Regions from separate parts of the Paenibacillus sp. LRG-1 genome, predicted to be linked through region 2. Evidence: a T-box and tRNA genes for the amino acid it is inferred to sense, from the RefSeq annotation. Region 2 holds a T-box; the other holds one or more tRNA genes.
The links. The T-box of region 2 lies ahead of tyrS (tyrosine--tRNA ligase). A T-box ahead of a tRNA ligase gene usually reads a tRNA of that ligase, here a tRNA-Tyr.

Region 1 (7,666 bases), 2.7 Mb from region 2:
CTACATGATGGGATAGGACAAAGCTTGTTTTCACTTATTATTCAGTTAGATAGCCAACTTGCCGAACAACCTAGTGCTGCTCTGGAGAGTCTTCGTTCGCAGGTGACCGACATCATCAAAGATATTCGTGGTCTAGCGTGGGAACTTCGTCCCTCAGTTCTGGATGATTTGGGTGTCGTCCCAGCTATAAGAACCTATATTGAAAACTTCTGTTCTCATTACGGGATTGAGGTGCATTTTCAATGCACTCTACGTAAACGCCTTGATATTCGCAAGGAAATAGCAATTTATCGGATTGTACAGGAGGCATTAACGAATGTAGCCAAATACGCAGATGTAGCGGAGGCATATGTCGACGTTGAGGATCAAGATGAAATGATACAAGTGACCATTCGGGATGAGGGCATTGGATTCTCTGGAAAGTCCCAAGGAGAGGGAGTTGGATTGTTCAGTATGGAAGAACGAGCTAGAGGGGTAGGGGGATTTATGAGCATGACCTCTGCTCCAGATGAGGGAACCTCCATCCAGCTGACCATTCCCGTGTAAAAACTGTCCACTAGATCGGTTATCGGTGTATACCAGTTGTATGATCAGAACGATATACACCGATACCGAGATTATGAATAATCAACACATTGTGGGTACATGAAGATAAATACAAAAAAAGAGAGAGCTCTGTCCCCAGACAGGCTCTCTTTATTTATAAGGTGTCACCACTGAGGCAACAAGAATCCGCTATAGCAAAAAGCGGGTGATGGGAATCGAACCCACGCTACCAGCTTGGAAGGCTGGAGTTCTACCATTGAACTACACCCGCAAATCAGTATCGGGATGACACGATTTGAACATGCGACCCCCTGGTCCCAAACCAGGTGCTCTACCAAGCTGAGCTACATCCCGACATTATACTTTTTTTAAGAAATGGCGCGCCCTGAGAGATTCGAACTCCCGGCCTTTTGATTCGTAGTCAAACGCTCTATCCAGCTGAGCTAAGGGCGCATATTTAAATCCATAATGAGCAGTCAAGGCGCCACCCAGATTTGAACTGGGGATGAAGCTTTTGCAGAGCTTTGCCTTACCACTTGGCTATGGCGCCGTATGGATAATGGAGCGGACGACGGGAATCGAACCCGCGACCCTCGCCTTGGCAAGGCGATGCTCTACCGCTGAGCCACGTCCGCAAAATATGGTGCGGTCGAGAGGACTCGAACCTCCACGGGGGTTAGCCCACACGGACCTGAACCGTGCGCGTCTGCCAATTCCGCCACGACCGCAAAATAATTAAAAATGGTGAGCCATGAAGGACTCGAACCTTCGACACCCTGATTAAAAGTCAGGTGCTCTACCAACTGAGCTAATGGCTCTTAATGGCTGGGGATATAGGATTTGAACCTATGCATGACGGAGTCAAAGTCCGTTGCCTTACCGCTTGGCTAATCCCCAATAAATTAAGAATAAAGGGCGGCCGATGGGGCTTGAACCCACGAATGCCGGAGTCACAGTCCGGTGCGTTAACCACTTCGCCACGACCGCCATATGATTATGAAAAGACTGGTGGAGGATGATGGATTCGAACCACCGAACCCGTAAGGGAGCAGATTTACAGTCTGATGCGTTTGGCCACTTCGCTAATCCTCCAAAATGGTGCCGGCGAGAGGACTTGAACCCCCAACCTACTGATTACAAGTCAGTTGCTCTACCAGTTGAGCTACACCGGCACATTACTCATTTCCCACTTGAAAGGTGGCTCGGGACGGAATCGAACCGCCGACACGAGGATTTTCAGTCCTCTGCTCTACCGACTGAGCTACCGAGCCATATTTTGTTTTATTACTACACCATATAATCCACACTATATATGTCAACTATATATGAGATTAAAATGGCGGAACTGACGGGATTCGAACCCGCGATCTCCTGCGTGACAGGCAGGCATGTTAGGCCTCTACACCACAGTTCCAGAGGCATTTCCAATAGGAAATTAATTGCGGGGGCAGGATTTGAACCTACGACCTTCGGGTTATGAGCCCGACGAGCTACCGAACTGCTCCACCCCGCGACATTAAAAGGGATTTATCAAATTTTCTTATGGTGGAGGCTGAGGGGCTCGAACCCCCGACCCTCTGCTTGTAAGGCAGATGCTCTCCCAGCTGAGCTAAGCCTCCATATTATGACCCGTAGGGGATTCGAACCCCTGTTACCTCCGTGAAAGGGAGGTGTCTTAACCCCTTGACCAACGGGCCTTACAAAATAAGTTCTGATTCCAATAAATTTATGGCGGAGAGAGAGGGATTCGAACCCTCGCACCACTTTCGCAGTCTAACCCCTTAGCAGAGGGTCCCCTTATAGCCACTTGGGTATCTCTCCGAGTAGCGGCAGAGGGGATCGAACCCCCGACCTCACGGGTATGAACCGTACGCTCTAGCCAGCTGAGCTACGCCGCCACCTTATATATAAAAGTCAGAAATATTCAAAACATGGCTCCCCGAACAGGACTCGAACCTGTGACAACTCGATTAACAGTCGAGTGCTCTACCAACTGAGCTATCAGGGAATATTGGTGGAGCCAAGCGGGATCGAACCGCTGACCTCCTGCGTGCAAGGCAGGCGCTCTCCCAGCTGAGCTATGGCCCCAATCTTTTTGTTATTCTAGAAGTGGTGGGCCTTAGTGGACTCGAACCACCGACCTCACCCTTATCAGGGGTGCGCTCTAACCAGCTGAGCTAAAGGCCCTAACATGTAAAACTTCATCATCCTTTAAAGGATATCGCTTGGCGACGTCCTACTCTCCCAGGACCCTGCGGTCCAAGTACCATCGGCGCTGGAGGGCTTAACGGTCGTGTTCGGGATGGGAACGTGTGGAACCCCTCCGCTATCGCCACCAAACATGAATTTACATCGTAAATTCTTCCGTATGGTTATTCGGTTCATCACTTATCGTGTGAATGAATAGCCATGCGCTTATCATATGTCACTTGTACATACTTTCAAGGTTACACCCTGAAAACTGGATCCGAAACTCATTTGCGTTTTATTCTTAGGATAAGCCCTCGACCGATTAGTATTGGTCAGCTCCATGCATTACTGCACTTCCACCCCCAACCTATCTACCTCGTCGTCTTCAAGGGGTCTTACATACTGGGAAATCTCATCTTGAGGGGGGCTTCACGCTTAGATGCTTTCAGCGCTTATCCCTTCCGTACATAGCTACCCAGCGGTGCTCCTGGCGGAACAACTGGTACACCAGCGGTACGTCCATCCCGGTCCTCTCGTACTAAGGACAGCTCCTCTCAAATTTCCTACGCCCACGACAGATAGGGACCGAACTGTCTCACGACGTTCTGAACCCAGCTCGCGTACCGCTTTAATGGGCGAACAGCCCAACCCTTGGGACCTACTTCAGCCCCAGGATGCGATGAGCCGACATCGAGGTGCCAAACCTCCCCGTCGATGTGGACTCTTGGGGGAGATAAGCCTGTTATCCCCAGGGTAGCTTTTATCCGTTGAGCGATGGCCCTTCCATGCGGTACCACCGGATCACTAAGCCCGACTTTCGTCCCTGCTCGACTTGTAGGTCTCGCAGTCAAGCTCCCTTCTGCCTTTGCACTCTTCGAATGATTTCCAACCATTCTGAGGGAACCTTGGGGCGCCTCCGTTACTCTTTAGGAGGCGACCGCCCCAGTCAAACTGCCCACCTGACACTGTCCTCGCACCGGATTACGGTACCAAGTTAGAACCTAGATACGATCAGGGTGGTATCCCAAGGATGCCTCCTCTCAAGCTGGCGCTCAAAGTTCTACGGCTCCCACCTATCCTGTACAGATCGTACCCAAATTCAATATCAAGCTGCAGTAAAGCTCCATGGGGTCTTTCCGTCTTGTCGCGGGTAACCTGCATCTTCACAGGTATTAAAATTTCACCGGATCTCTCGTTGAGACAGCGCCCAAGTCGTTACGCCATTCGTGCGGGTCAGAATTTACCTGACAAGGAATTTCGCTACCTTAGGACCGTTATAGTTACGGCCGCCGTTTACTGGGGCTTCGGTTCATAGCTTCGCCCGAAGGCTTACCACTCCCCTTAACCTTCCAGCACCGGGCAGGCGTCAGCCCGTATACTTCGCCTTGCGGCTTCGCACAGACCTGTGTTTTTGCTAAACAGTCGCTTGGGCCTTTTCACTGCGGCCCCCTCGGGCTATTCACCCTACCGAGGCACCCCTTCTCCCGAAGTTACGGGGTCATTTTGCCGAGTTCCTTAACGAGAGTTCTTCCGCGCGCCTTAGAATTCTCTTCTCGCCTACCTGTGTCGGTTTGCGGTACGGGCACCTTCTCCTGGCTAGAGGCTTTTCTTGGCAGTCTGAGATCATGACCTTCGCTACTACAATTTTCGCTCCCCATCACAGCCCAGCCTTACGATGTGCGGATTTGCCTACACACCAGCCTCACTGCTTAGACGGACATCCATCAGTCCGCGTCACTACCCTACTGCGTCACCCCATCGCTCATAACGGATTACGGTGGTACAGGAATTTCGACCTGTTGTCCTTCGACTACGCCTATCGGCCTCGCCTTAGGTCCCGACTTACCCTGAGCGGACGAACCTTCCTCAGGAACCCTTAGGCTTTCGGCGGATCTGATTCTCACAGATCTTTTCGTTACTCATACCGGCATTCTCACTTGAATGCAGTCCAGCGCTCCTTACGGTACACCTTCAACCCGCATTCAACGCTCCCCTACCCCTGATGCAAGCATCAAGCCATAGCTTCGGTGGTGTGTTTAGCCCCGTTACATTTTCGGCGCAGAGTCACTCGACCAGTGAGCTATTACGCACTCTTTCAATGGTGGCTGCTTCTAAGCCAACATCCTGGTTGTCTGTGCAACTCCACATCCTTTCCCACTTAACACACACTTGGGGACCTTAGCTGATGGTCTGGGCTGTTTCCCTTTCGACAATGGATCTTAGCACTCACTGTCTGACTCCCGGAACTAAATCTATGGCATTCGGAGTTTGACTGAGCTTGGTAACCCTTGCGGGCCCCGCACCCAATCAGTGCTCTACCTCCACGATTCTTTTTTCCGAGGCTAGCCCTAAAGCTATTTCGGGGAGAACCAGCTATCTCCGGGTTCGATTGGAATTTCTCCGCTACCCCCACCTCATCCCCGCATTTTTCAACATGCGTGGGTTCGGGCCTCCAGTGCGTGTTACCGCACCTTCACCCTGGACAGGGGTAGATCACCCGGTTTCGGGTCTACGTCCACGTACTCAAGTCGCCCTATTCAGACTCGCTTTCGCTGCGGCTTCAGCTCTTCACCTTAACCTTGCACGGGAACGTAACTCGCCGGTTCATTCTACAAAAGGCACGCCATCACCCATAGATCGGGCTCTGACTTCTTGTAAGCACACGGTTTCAGGATCTATTTCACTCCCCTTCCGGGGTGCTTTTCACCTTTCCCTCACGGTACTGCTTCACTATCGGTCGCCAGGGAGTATTTAGCCTTGGCAGATGGTCCTGCCGGATTCATACGGGGTTTCACGTGCCCCGCACTACTCGGGATCCGTCTCGGAGAGAACAAGTTTTGAACTACAGGGCTTTTACCTTCTCTGGCGGGCCTTTCCAGACCTCTTCATCTAACCGGTTCCTTTGTAACTCCATGTGAGACGTCCCACAACCCCAAGGAGCAAGCTCCTTGGTTTGGGCTAATCCGCGTTCGCTCGCCGCTACTGACGGAATCACTATTGTTTTCTCTTCCTCAGGGTACTTAGATGTTTCAGTTCCCCTGGTCTGCCTCTATTCTGCCTATGTATTCAGCAGAAAGTGACTGTCGATGAAGACAGCCGGGTTTCCCCATTCGGACATCCCCGGATCAAAGCTTGCTTACAGCTCCCCGAGGCTTTATCGTTGTTCGCCACGTCCTTCGTCGGCTCCTGGCGCCTAGGCATCCTCCGTGTGCTCTTTGTAGCTTAACCTAGTATTTACATGGTAAATACGATTCGCTTTGAATTTCGGTTCAACACTTACGTGTGAATGAAATTCAAGGCTGCTACCTTTATTTCACTTGTTTACACAAGATCAGCTTAAAGGAATATTCTAAAACGCAATTTCGTTTCGGTATCCAGTTTTCAAGGTGCAATTCGCTTCTTCGAAGCGAAACCCGATGAATATTTCGCTTCCACACGCATGTGTGAATGAAACATTCGTCGAAGCTTGAGAGTTTGAGCTCTCAAAACTGAGCAACGAGTGAGTAACAGGCCTAAACCTGAGTTTTGAAGCTTACGCTTCATATTTGAATGTTTCCGTTGCAGGAAACGATTCTCCATAGAAAGGAGGTGATCCAGCCGCACCTTCCGATACGGCTACCTTGTTACGACTTCACCCCAATCATCTACCCCACCTTCGGCGGCTGGCTCCCTTGCGGGTTACCCCACCGACTTCGGGTGTTGTAAACTCTCGTGGTGTGACGGGCGGTGTGTACAAGACCCGGGAACGTATTCACCGCGGCATGCTGATCCGCGATTACTAGCAATTCCGACTTCATGTAGGCGAGTTGCAGCCTACAATCCGAACTGAGACCGGCTTTTCTAGGATTGGCTCCACCTCGCGATTTCGCTTCCCGTTGTACCGGCCATTGTAGTACGTGTGTAGCCCAGGTCATAAGGGGCATGATGATTTGACGTCATCCCCACCTTCCTCCGGTTTGTCACCGGCAGTCTGCTTAGAGTGCCCAGCTTGACCTGCTGGCAACTAAGCATAAGGGTTGCGCTCGTTGCGGGACTTAACCCAACATCTCACGACACGAGCTGACGACAACCATGCACCACCTGTCTCCTCTGTCCCGAAGGAAAGGTCTATCTCTAGACCGGTCAGAGGGATGTCAAGACCTGGTAAGGTTCTTCGCGTTGCTTCGAATTAAACCACATACTCCACTGCTTGTGCGGGTCCCCGTCAATTCCTTTGAGTTTCAGTCTTGCGACCGTACTCCCCAGGCGGAATGCTTAATGTGTTAACTTCGGCACCAAGGGTATCGAAACCCCTAACACCTAGCATTCATCGTTTACGGCGTGGACTACCAGGGTATCTAATCCTGTTTGCTCCCCACGCTTTCGCGCCTCAGCGTCAGTTACAGCCCAGAGAGTCGCCTTCGCCACTGGTGTTCCTCCACATATCTACGCATTTCACCGCTACACGTGGAATTCCACTCTCCTCTTCTGCACTCAAGCTCCCCAGTTTCCAGTGCGACCCGAAGTTGAGCCTCGGGATTAAACACCAGACTTAAAGAGCCGCCTGCGCGCGCTTTACGCCCAATAATTCCGGACAACGCTTGCCCCCTACGTATTACCGCGGCTGCTGGCACGTAGTTAGCCGGGGCTTTCTTCTCAGGTACCGTCACTCTTGTAGCAGTTACTCTACAAGACGTTCTTCCCTGGCAACAGAGCTTTACGATCCGAAAACCTTCATCACTCACGCGGCGTTGCTCCGTCAGGCTTTCGCCCATTGCGGAAGATTCCCTACTGCTGCCTCCCGTAGGAGTCTGGGCCGTGTCTCAGTCCCAGTGTGGCCGATCACCCTCTCAGGTCGGCTACGCATCGTCGCCTTGGTAGGCCTTTACCCCACCAACTAGCTAATGCGCCGCAGGCCCATCCACAAGTGACAGATTGCTCCGTCTTTCCT
Region 2 (7,666 bases):
CCTCCGGGACAACATGGTGCAAACCAACGGAGAAAAATCAGCAACTACGGTATGCAGCTTCAAGAGAAACAAAAGCTGCGTCACATGTACGGCTTGGGTGAAAAACAATTCCGTACCCTGTTCAACAAAGCTCAACACATGCACGGTATCGCTGGTGAAAACTTTATGTTCTTGCTGGAAAGCCGCCTGGACAACCTTGTGTTCCGTCTTGGCTTTGCTAATTCCCGTGCAGGCGCACGTCAATTGGTAGCTCACGGTCACGTTACTGTGAACGGTAAAAAAGTTGACATCGCTTCTTACCAAGTAAGTCTTGGCGACGTGATCGGTCTTCGTGAAAGAAGTCGTTCCCTGTCTTCCATTAAAGAAGCTTTGGAAAACCGCAACCACTTGGCAGCTTACCTGGAGTACAATGACGCAGCTCTGGAAGGTAAATTCATTCGTTTGCCTGAGCGTGGCGAATTGTCCCAAGATATCGATGAAAAACAAATCGTCGAATTCTACAACCGCTAATCCTTGCATTAGCACCAAAAAGCACCCGAATTTATTCGGGTGCTTTTTTTTATATTCCCTATGCATCGAGCCTGAGGGTTTTATTCAATGGGGATGTATACCTTCATACTCAAGTGATCTGGATAGGAGGAATTCAACACGTCCGTAATTTCAAAATCAGGCCCCTCCCTCCGTTCAAAATTAGAATTAGGAAGCCATGTGCCATAGATAAAGTCTCGTATATTCTGAACCCGTCCATCTGAACCCGAAGCGTCAAACTCAGCATACTTCCCTGCTGGAATCTCCATATATACGAAACCCTCTGCCAGTTCTTTTGACTCTTCTTCAACTGCCTCGCCCACCACAAATGAAAATGCACCGTTGTCTTCAAATCGACAGGCAACCCCATATGACATTCCTGGTGCAATTTTGTTCGGGATAAACATAAAATATTCATTTGCTCCAAAGTGCCCATAAAACCCTGGAATTTCTTTATAGTGCTGCTCATTATTCAAATTTGTTTTATATTCATATCCTACAATTTTAACTGTTTCGAGCTGCAATATCACCGGCTTATTCACATCCAAATCCCCCATCGTATTTTTTTGGTAATCCAGAAAATTGATTTTACTTTGCGCAGGAAACTCGATATCACCGTTACGATACTTCCCAGGGGTGATCCCAAAATTCTTTTCAAAAGCGCGGGTAAAAGCTTCTTGTGAGTTGTACTGATACTCAATAGCAATGTCCAACACTTTTTGATTGGATTGTTTTAGCTGTTCAGCCGCCTCGGACAATCTTCTCCTTCTTATATACTGTTGAACCGTAAAACCCGAAATGGCCTGAAAAACCCGTTGGAAATGAAAAGCTGAAAAACAGGCCTGTGAAGCAATCTCGGCAATTTTTAAATCCTCCCGGAGATTCAATTCAATAAACTCAATCGCACACTGAATTCGTTTAAAATAGTCCATATAATCCTTCCCCGCACTTGTAATTGTTTTGGTTATCTATCCTACACCCAAATTGTGCAACCCACGTTTTCATTATGTATAACTCTTTACCTACATGTTTGATTATTTGTGCTAAGTTTACCATGACTTTTCACTTGTCAGAAATAAAAAAGCAGCGCTGAGATCGATACAATCTCAGCGCTGCTTTTGAAAATATTTTCATTATCCAAGCTTGATTTTAGCAAATTTCCGTTTACCTACCTGCACAATGTCGCCTTCCTTCGGCGTGTATGCTTCGTTCACATCGGTCCATTTCTCTTCGTTAATTTTGACCGAACCCTGCTGAATACTGCGCTTGGCTTCACCATTAGATGCTGCAAAGCCCAGATGAGTCAGCAACTGGATTACACGAATGCCACCTTCTTCTAACTGATCAGCCGTCAAGGTGAACTCTTCAATATCGTCAGGCAGCGCACGTTGCTGGAATACGGTCACAAAATGCTGCTTTGCTGCTTCCTCTGCTTCTTCACCGTGGTACATGCGCACTAACGTTCCAGCCAGCTTCATTTTGGCATCACGTGGATGTACTGAGCCGTCCTTAACACCTTTCGCCAGCTCTGCCAGCTCCTCGTTGTTGATATCCGTTGCAAGCTCAAAATATTTCAGCATCAGCTCGTCAGGAACGGACATGGATTTCCCGTATATTTCGTTCGGCTCCTCATCAACACCAATGTAGTTCCCCAAACTTTTGCTCATCTTCTGGACGCCATCCAGCCCTTCAAGCAATGGTAATGTAATAGTAGCCTGCGGCTCAACTCCGTATTCTTTTTGCAGGGTTCTGCCCATCAGCAGATTAAACTTCTGATCCGTCCCCCCCAATTCAATATCGCTTTGGAGAGCCACGGAATCCATGCCCTGCATCAGCGGGTAAAAGAACTCATGGATGCTGATCGGCAATCCATTTTGGTACCTTTTTGTAAAATCATCTCGTTCCAACATACGGGCAACCGTTACTTTGGCCGACAGGGTTACTACATCAGCAAAAGACATTGGCCCTAACCATTCGGAATTGTAGAATACCTTTGTTTTTTCAGGATCGAGAATTTTAAAAATTTGTTCCTTGTACGTTTGTGCATTACGCTGTACATCTTCCTCAGTCAGTTGCTTACGAGTCTCCGATTTACCTGTCGGATCACCAATTCTGCCTGTAAAATCTCCGATAATCAGTTGCACTTGATGGCCTAATTCCTGGAACTGGCGCAGTTTGTGCATAACAACCGTATGTCCGATGTGAATGTCGGGCGCAGATGGATCAAGACCCAGCTTAATTTTGAGCGGCTCGCCGCTAACGACCGATTTGATTACCTTACGCTTCAGCTCATCCTCCGGTACAATTTCCGCCACACCCCGCTGTATCACCTCTAGCTGTCGCTCGACCTCTACCTGTTGCTCCGGCTTCAATTCTTCCCACTTCATCCTGTATACCTCCTATTTTTCATCCAAAATATTACATATTAGACAAACCAAAAAGCCCCTTTCATCCCAAGGGACGAGAAGGAGCTACTCGCGTTACCACCCTAATTAAAGAAACGCATGTCAAAGACAGACATTTCTTTCACTTCATTCCTATAACGGGCCTACACCCGGTACTGGATTACTATGGTAGCTTCGCAAACCTGCAAATGCTTTCCATTCATCCAGACAGCTCCAGACGGTAATTCAAAGGAGGGACGCTACCGATTCACACCACCCATCGGCTCTCTGTACAACGTGAATCCGCCTTCTACTGAAGTCTTTCTCTGCTTTTCACGATATTTACTTTGACCTATTTATAACACACTGCTTTTATGTAGTCAACGACACCAAAAGACAGGCTTTTTAGCATATGGGTTCATTTTGTAATTTTATGCTATAATAATGGCTGTTATAAAGGAGGAAGACTTAATGGTTGAAGAAAAAAACAATGTATCAGCGCCAAAGCCTTCCCGCTTGAGGACAACCATGCGAAGGCTCGGCCGTGTCATAAAGTGGGTCATCATCATCGGTTTTATGGGGGCACTATTTGCAGGGGGGGCCGCCGCTGGCTATGTTGCTTCTATTGTAAAAAGCGAACCCGTGCGTTCCAGATCCATGATCCTACAGGAAGTAGATAAGAATGCAATTACAGGCTTCGCTTATTTCAATGATGGCTCTCCCATCGGACAACTTCGGACAGAAGAAGATCGAAGACCTGTCACGTTTAAGGAGATTCCACAACTCGTCATTGACGCAGTCATTGCCATTGAAGATAATCATTTTTATGAGCATAAAGGTGTCGATTTGTCGGGAACGCTGCGTGCTGTGAAGCAAAAGGCGCTGCATGAATCCGTACAAACCGGGGGTAGTACCCTCACCCAGCAGCTTGCGCGTCGTGTCTTTCTAAATCTCGATCGCACGGATGACCGCAAGGTCAAAGAAATTTTGCTGTCTCTGCGCCTTGAGCGCTTCCTGAGCAAGCAGCAAATTATTACGGCCTATCTCAATAAAGTACCTTTTGGTAACGGTTCAAGCGGTTACAACGTCTTTGGCATTAAAGCAGCGGCCAAAGGTATTTTTAATGAGAATGATCTGAACGAGATTAATGTAGCCCAGGCCGCCTATCTGGCAGGTTTGCCACAGCTTCCTTCTTCTTATTCTGCTTACAACGGTAAGGGCGAGTTTAATGAAGCTGGCTTTAAAAGAGCCATCAACCGCCAGCACCTGGTGCTCAGTCGAATGCTGGAGGAGAACAAAATCAATAAAGCACAGTATGATGAAGCGATGGCTTTTGATATCAAAAAATCTCTCGCACCACGCACTGTTAAAGCTTATAACACCTATCCATACCTTATGATGGAAACAGAACGACAGGCTGCGCAGGCACTCATGTCTGTTACCAATCCGGGTCAAGCAGCTAATGCCAGTGCAGATGCCAAGACCAAGGACGATAACGATTTACTCAAAGAAGCCGAACAGCAGCTTCGCACAGGCGGTTATATGGTGTACACCACCATTGATAAGAGCGTCTACAAATCTATGCGTCAAATTGCAGAAAATAAAAACAACTTCTCTGCCACTAGTAAAACCAAGGGTGACGAACAAGCAGCGGCTATTCTGATTCAGCATAAAACAGGCGCCATTCTTGGAATGATGGAAGGTCGGGACTTCCAAAAGGAGCAGATGAATTATGCCACGCAGATGGTACGTCAGCCAGGTTCGGCAATGAAGCCGATTGCTGCCTATCTCCCTGCATTGGACAGCGGTCTTGTGCAGCCTGGTAGTATCGTGGATGATGCCCCTATTATTTTGAAAGATGGCAGTAATGGATATCACATTCCAAAAAATGCTAACAACCGCTATCAAGGATTGGTTACGGCGCGTTATGCACTGAATCAATCGCTAAATACGATAGCACTCAAGCTGTTTAACGAAAAAGTAGGGATTAGCAATGCTTGGGCTTTTGCTAAAAAACTGGGTATCACCACCTTGGAATCCAGTGATAACAACGCCCAAACGGGTGTACTTGGCGGCTTGGCCCATGGGGTGACCGTCGAGGAACTCACGAATGCATATGGAGCCATTCCAAATGGCGGTGTGTTTAATGACGCCTATATGATCGAAAAGATTGTGGATTCGCAAGGCAATATTGTATATAAGCATCAGGCTAATCCTGTGCAGGCCTTCTCACCGCAAACCGCCTACCTGATGACAGATATGTTGCGTACAGCCGTGTCGGAAGGCACAGGCAGACTGGTGAAGCGGAACTTTGATCAATCCGGCAAGATTCCGATTGCCGGCAAGACAGGCACTACGCAATCCTACACTGATGTTTGGTTCGAGGGCTTTACGCCTGACGTCACGCTGGGTGTATGGGTTGGTTACAAGCAGCCTGTCAATAAGCTTGAAACGAAAGTCCAAAAAGAGCGGGCTCGTCGCCTATGGGCTCTAATCATGAATGAAGTAACAGCTAAAGATGCTCAGCTGTTCCAAACGGACAGTTTCAAGAGACCTGACGGCATTGTAAGCCGTACAGCATCCGCGTATGGTTCGGACATTTATAACAGTAAGTATCCACCTAAAAACAGTGAAAATGGTGTGAGCCGTGCGAAATATATTACCTACCAAGGTGTGAATTATATTCCACGCGATGGTACACCGGATGATATGTTATATGAACGGACCGTTAGGAAACGGGAAAAGCCCATCTCAGAATTGATTAAAGAGCTTCAGCAAGCCTTTAAGGTGATGAGACGACATAATTCGTTGTCCTACTATCTGCCTCAGGATGCAGATAAGGAAGCTCCTACTCAGATTGATCCACGCAAGGACGATGGAGCAGCCCCTAACGCTCCATCTAGCATCAACGTAAGCTATAGTGACGGCAAAGCCATAATCAGCTTTAGCCCAAGCGGAAACAGCGACGTCGTAGGATACCGTCTGTATCGTTCTACAGATGGGGGCAGCTTCCAACGGCTTGGCAAGGTTGTTATGGCTGACGGCTCCAAGGTGTTCTCTGACAGCCCTGGGGGCAGCAGCTCCAGCTACTACGTGACCGCCGTTGATGTAGGCGGCCATGAGTCTGGGCCAAGCACGAAAGCAAGCGCAGCACCTGTGGTGCCACCTGCAGATTCTGAGTCTCCAGACGTTCCGGGCGAGGGAGATGGAACAGGTGCACAGCCTACAGAGGTTCCTACTGCCCCTGGACAGCCTCAAGCTAAAGCCGCTGGCTCATCCGTAGCGCTCCAATGGAGCGCAGGTAAGTCTGCGGACGCTATTACAGGCTATAACGTGTATTACAGCGAAAGCGGTGCGGAGCCTTTTACAAACATAGGCTCTACCGCATCTCCCAGCTTTGAATATAAGTCGGGGAAAAAGCCAAAAGGCTGGTTTCGTGTCACTTCCATGAATGCCATGGGGGAATCGGCTCCTTCCGGAGCCGTCCGTCCATAACAGAAGACAAAGCAGAAAGTGATAGGGTGAATATGAGATTCACCCTAACAAAAAGGGAGTCTCCTTAGCCATTAAGGCTTTGGAGACTCCCTTTTTTAATTCTAATATGCACAGCATTTCAATCCTCTATGGTAGATAAGTCACCTGTAGGAAGGTTAAGCTCCCAGGCTTTCAACACGCGCCTCATAATTTTACCGGAACGGGTTTTGGGTAGCTTTTCCTTAAACTCAATTTCGCGTGGAGCAGCATGAGCAGACAGCCCTTCCTTAACGAAGCGATAGATGTCCTGCTGTAAAGCTTCAGACGGTGCATAGCCTTCACGCAGTGCAACAAAAGCCTTGATAATCTCTCCCCGCACGGTATCTGGTTTTCCAATGACTCCGGCTTCCGCTACTGCAGGATGCTCCAGAAGCTTGCTCTCCACCTCAAAAGGGCCGATTCGCTCCCCGGAGGAGTTAATGACATCATCAATCCTACCCTGAAACCAGAAATATCCGTCCTCATCCATGTAAGCTGAATCACCCGATACATACCAACCGGGAAAGCGGAAATATTCCTGAAACTTGTTCGGATTGTTCCATATACGATTCATCATGGATGGCCATTGTGTACGGATCGCCAAGTGGCCCATCCGGTCAGGAGGCAACACCTGCCCTCTGTCATCCAAAATAGCAGCCTGAATACCTGGGAGTGGCTTTCCCATCGAACCCGGCTTAATTGGCAGCTCAGGGTAATTACAGATCAACTGTGCTCCTGTTTCCGTCATCCACCAAGTATCATGAATGCGCTGTGTATACACTTGCCATCCCCATCGCACCACTTCTGGATTCAACGGTTCCCCAACGGATAATACATGCCGCAGACTGCTAAGATCATATTTGGAAACAACCTGCTCCCCTGCGCTCATCAGCATCCGAAACGCTGTAGGAGCACTATACCATATGGTCACTTCGTGACGCTCAATCGTGCGGTACCAGTCTTCCGGGCTGAAACGCCCCCCACGAATGACATTCGTCGCTCCATTTAGCCATGGAGCAAAAATACCGTATGATGTTCCCGTGACCCAGCCAGGATCAGCAGTACACCAATACACATCATCTTCCCGCAAATCCAGCACCATTTTGCCAGTATAGTAATGCTGAATCATCGCATTTTGCACATGATACACGCCTTTGGGCTTGCCTGTTGAGCCTGATGTATAGTGAATAATTAATCCATCTTCACGATTCAACCATTCTGTCTCAAGTTCCTCTGAGGAC

Region 1: it encodes a tRNA-Tyr, which carries the amino acid that the T-box ahead of tyrS (tyrosine--tRNA ligase) is inferred to sense. The anticodon was not compared.

The regions. Positions count from the first base shown of each region.
Region 1 is NZ_CM170126.1:430,401-438,066, reverse strand. It holds gene ACUUJN_RS01975 (PAS domain-containing sensor histidine kinase) at 1-546, shown strand, start outside; tRNA gene ACUUJN_RS01970 (tRNA-Gly) at 747-817, opposite strand; tRNA gene ACUUJN_RS01965 (tRNA-Pro) at 827-900, opposite strand; tRNA gene ACUUJN_RS01960 (tRNA-Arg) at 923-999, opposite strand; tRNA gene ACUUJN_RS01955 (tRNA-Cys) at 1,026-1,096, opposite strand; tRNA gene ACUUJN_RS01950 (tRNA-Gly) at 1,107-1,181, opposite strand; tRNA gene ACUUJN_RS01945 (tRNA-Leu) at 1,188-1,274, opposite strand; tRNA gene ACUUJN_RS01940 (tRNA-Lys) at 1,289-1,364, opposite strand; tRNA gene ACUUJN_RS01935 (tRNA-Gln) at 1,369-1,443, opposite strand; tRNA gene ACUUJN_RS01930 (tRNA-His) at 1,461-1,533, opposite strand; tRNA gene ACUUJN_RS01925 (tRNA-Tyr) at 1,553-1,638, opposite strand; tRNA gene ACUUJN_RS01920 (tRNA-Thr) at 1,643-1,718, opposite strand; tRNA gene ACUUJN_RS01915 (tRNA-Phe) at 1,745-1,817, opposite strand; tRNA gene ACUUJN_RS01910 (tRNA-Asp) at 1,884-1,960, opposite strand; tRNA gene ACUUJN_RS01905 (tRNA-Met) at 1,986-2,059, opposite strand; tRNA gene ACUUJN_RS01900 (tRNA-Val) at 2,090-2,165, opposite strand; tRNA gene ACUUJN_RS01895 (tRNA-Glu) at 2,172-2,243, opposite strand; tRNA gene ACUUJN_RS01890 (tRNA-Ser) at 2,276-2,367, opposite strand; tRNA gene ACUUJN_RS01885 (tRNA-Met) at 2,371-2,444, opposite strand; tRNA gene ACUUJN_RS01880 (tRNA-Asn) at 2,479-2,554, opposite strand; tRNA gene ACUUJN_RS01875 (tRNA-Ala) at 2,559-2,634, opposite strand; tRNA gene ACUUJN_RS01870 (tRNA-Ile) at 2,657-2,733, opposite strand; rRNA gene rrf (5S ribosomal RNA) at 2,770-2,886, opposite strand; rRNA gene ACUUJN_RS01860 (23S ribosomal RNA) at 3,039-5,964, opposite strand; rRNA gene ACUUJN_RS01855 (16S ribosomal RNA) at 6,318-7,666, opposite strand, start outside.
Region 2 is NZ_CM170126.1:3,784,533-3,792,198, forward strand. It holds gene rpsD (30S ribosomal protein S4) at 1-510, shown strand, start outside; gene ACUUJN_RS16865 (AraC family transcriptional regulator) at 591-1,460, opposite strand; gene tyrS (tyrosine--tRNA ligase) at 1,662-2,915, opposite strand; T-box leader at 2,982-3,248, opposite strand; gene ACUUJN_RS16875 (transglycosylase domain-containing protein) at 3,384-6,407, shown strand; gene acsA (acetate--CoA ligase) at 6,526-7,666, opposite strand, start outside.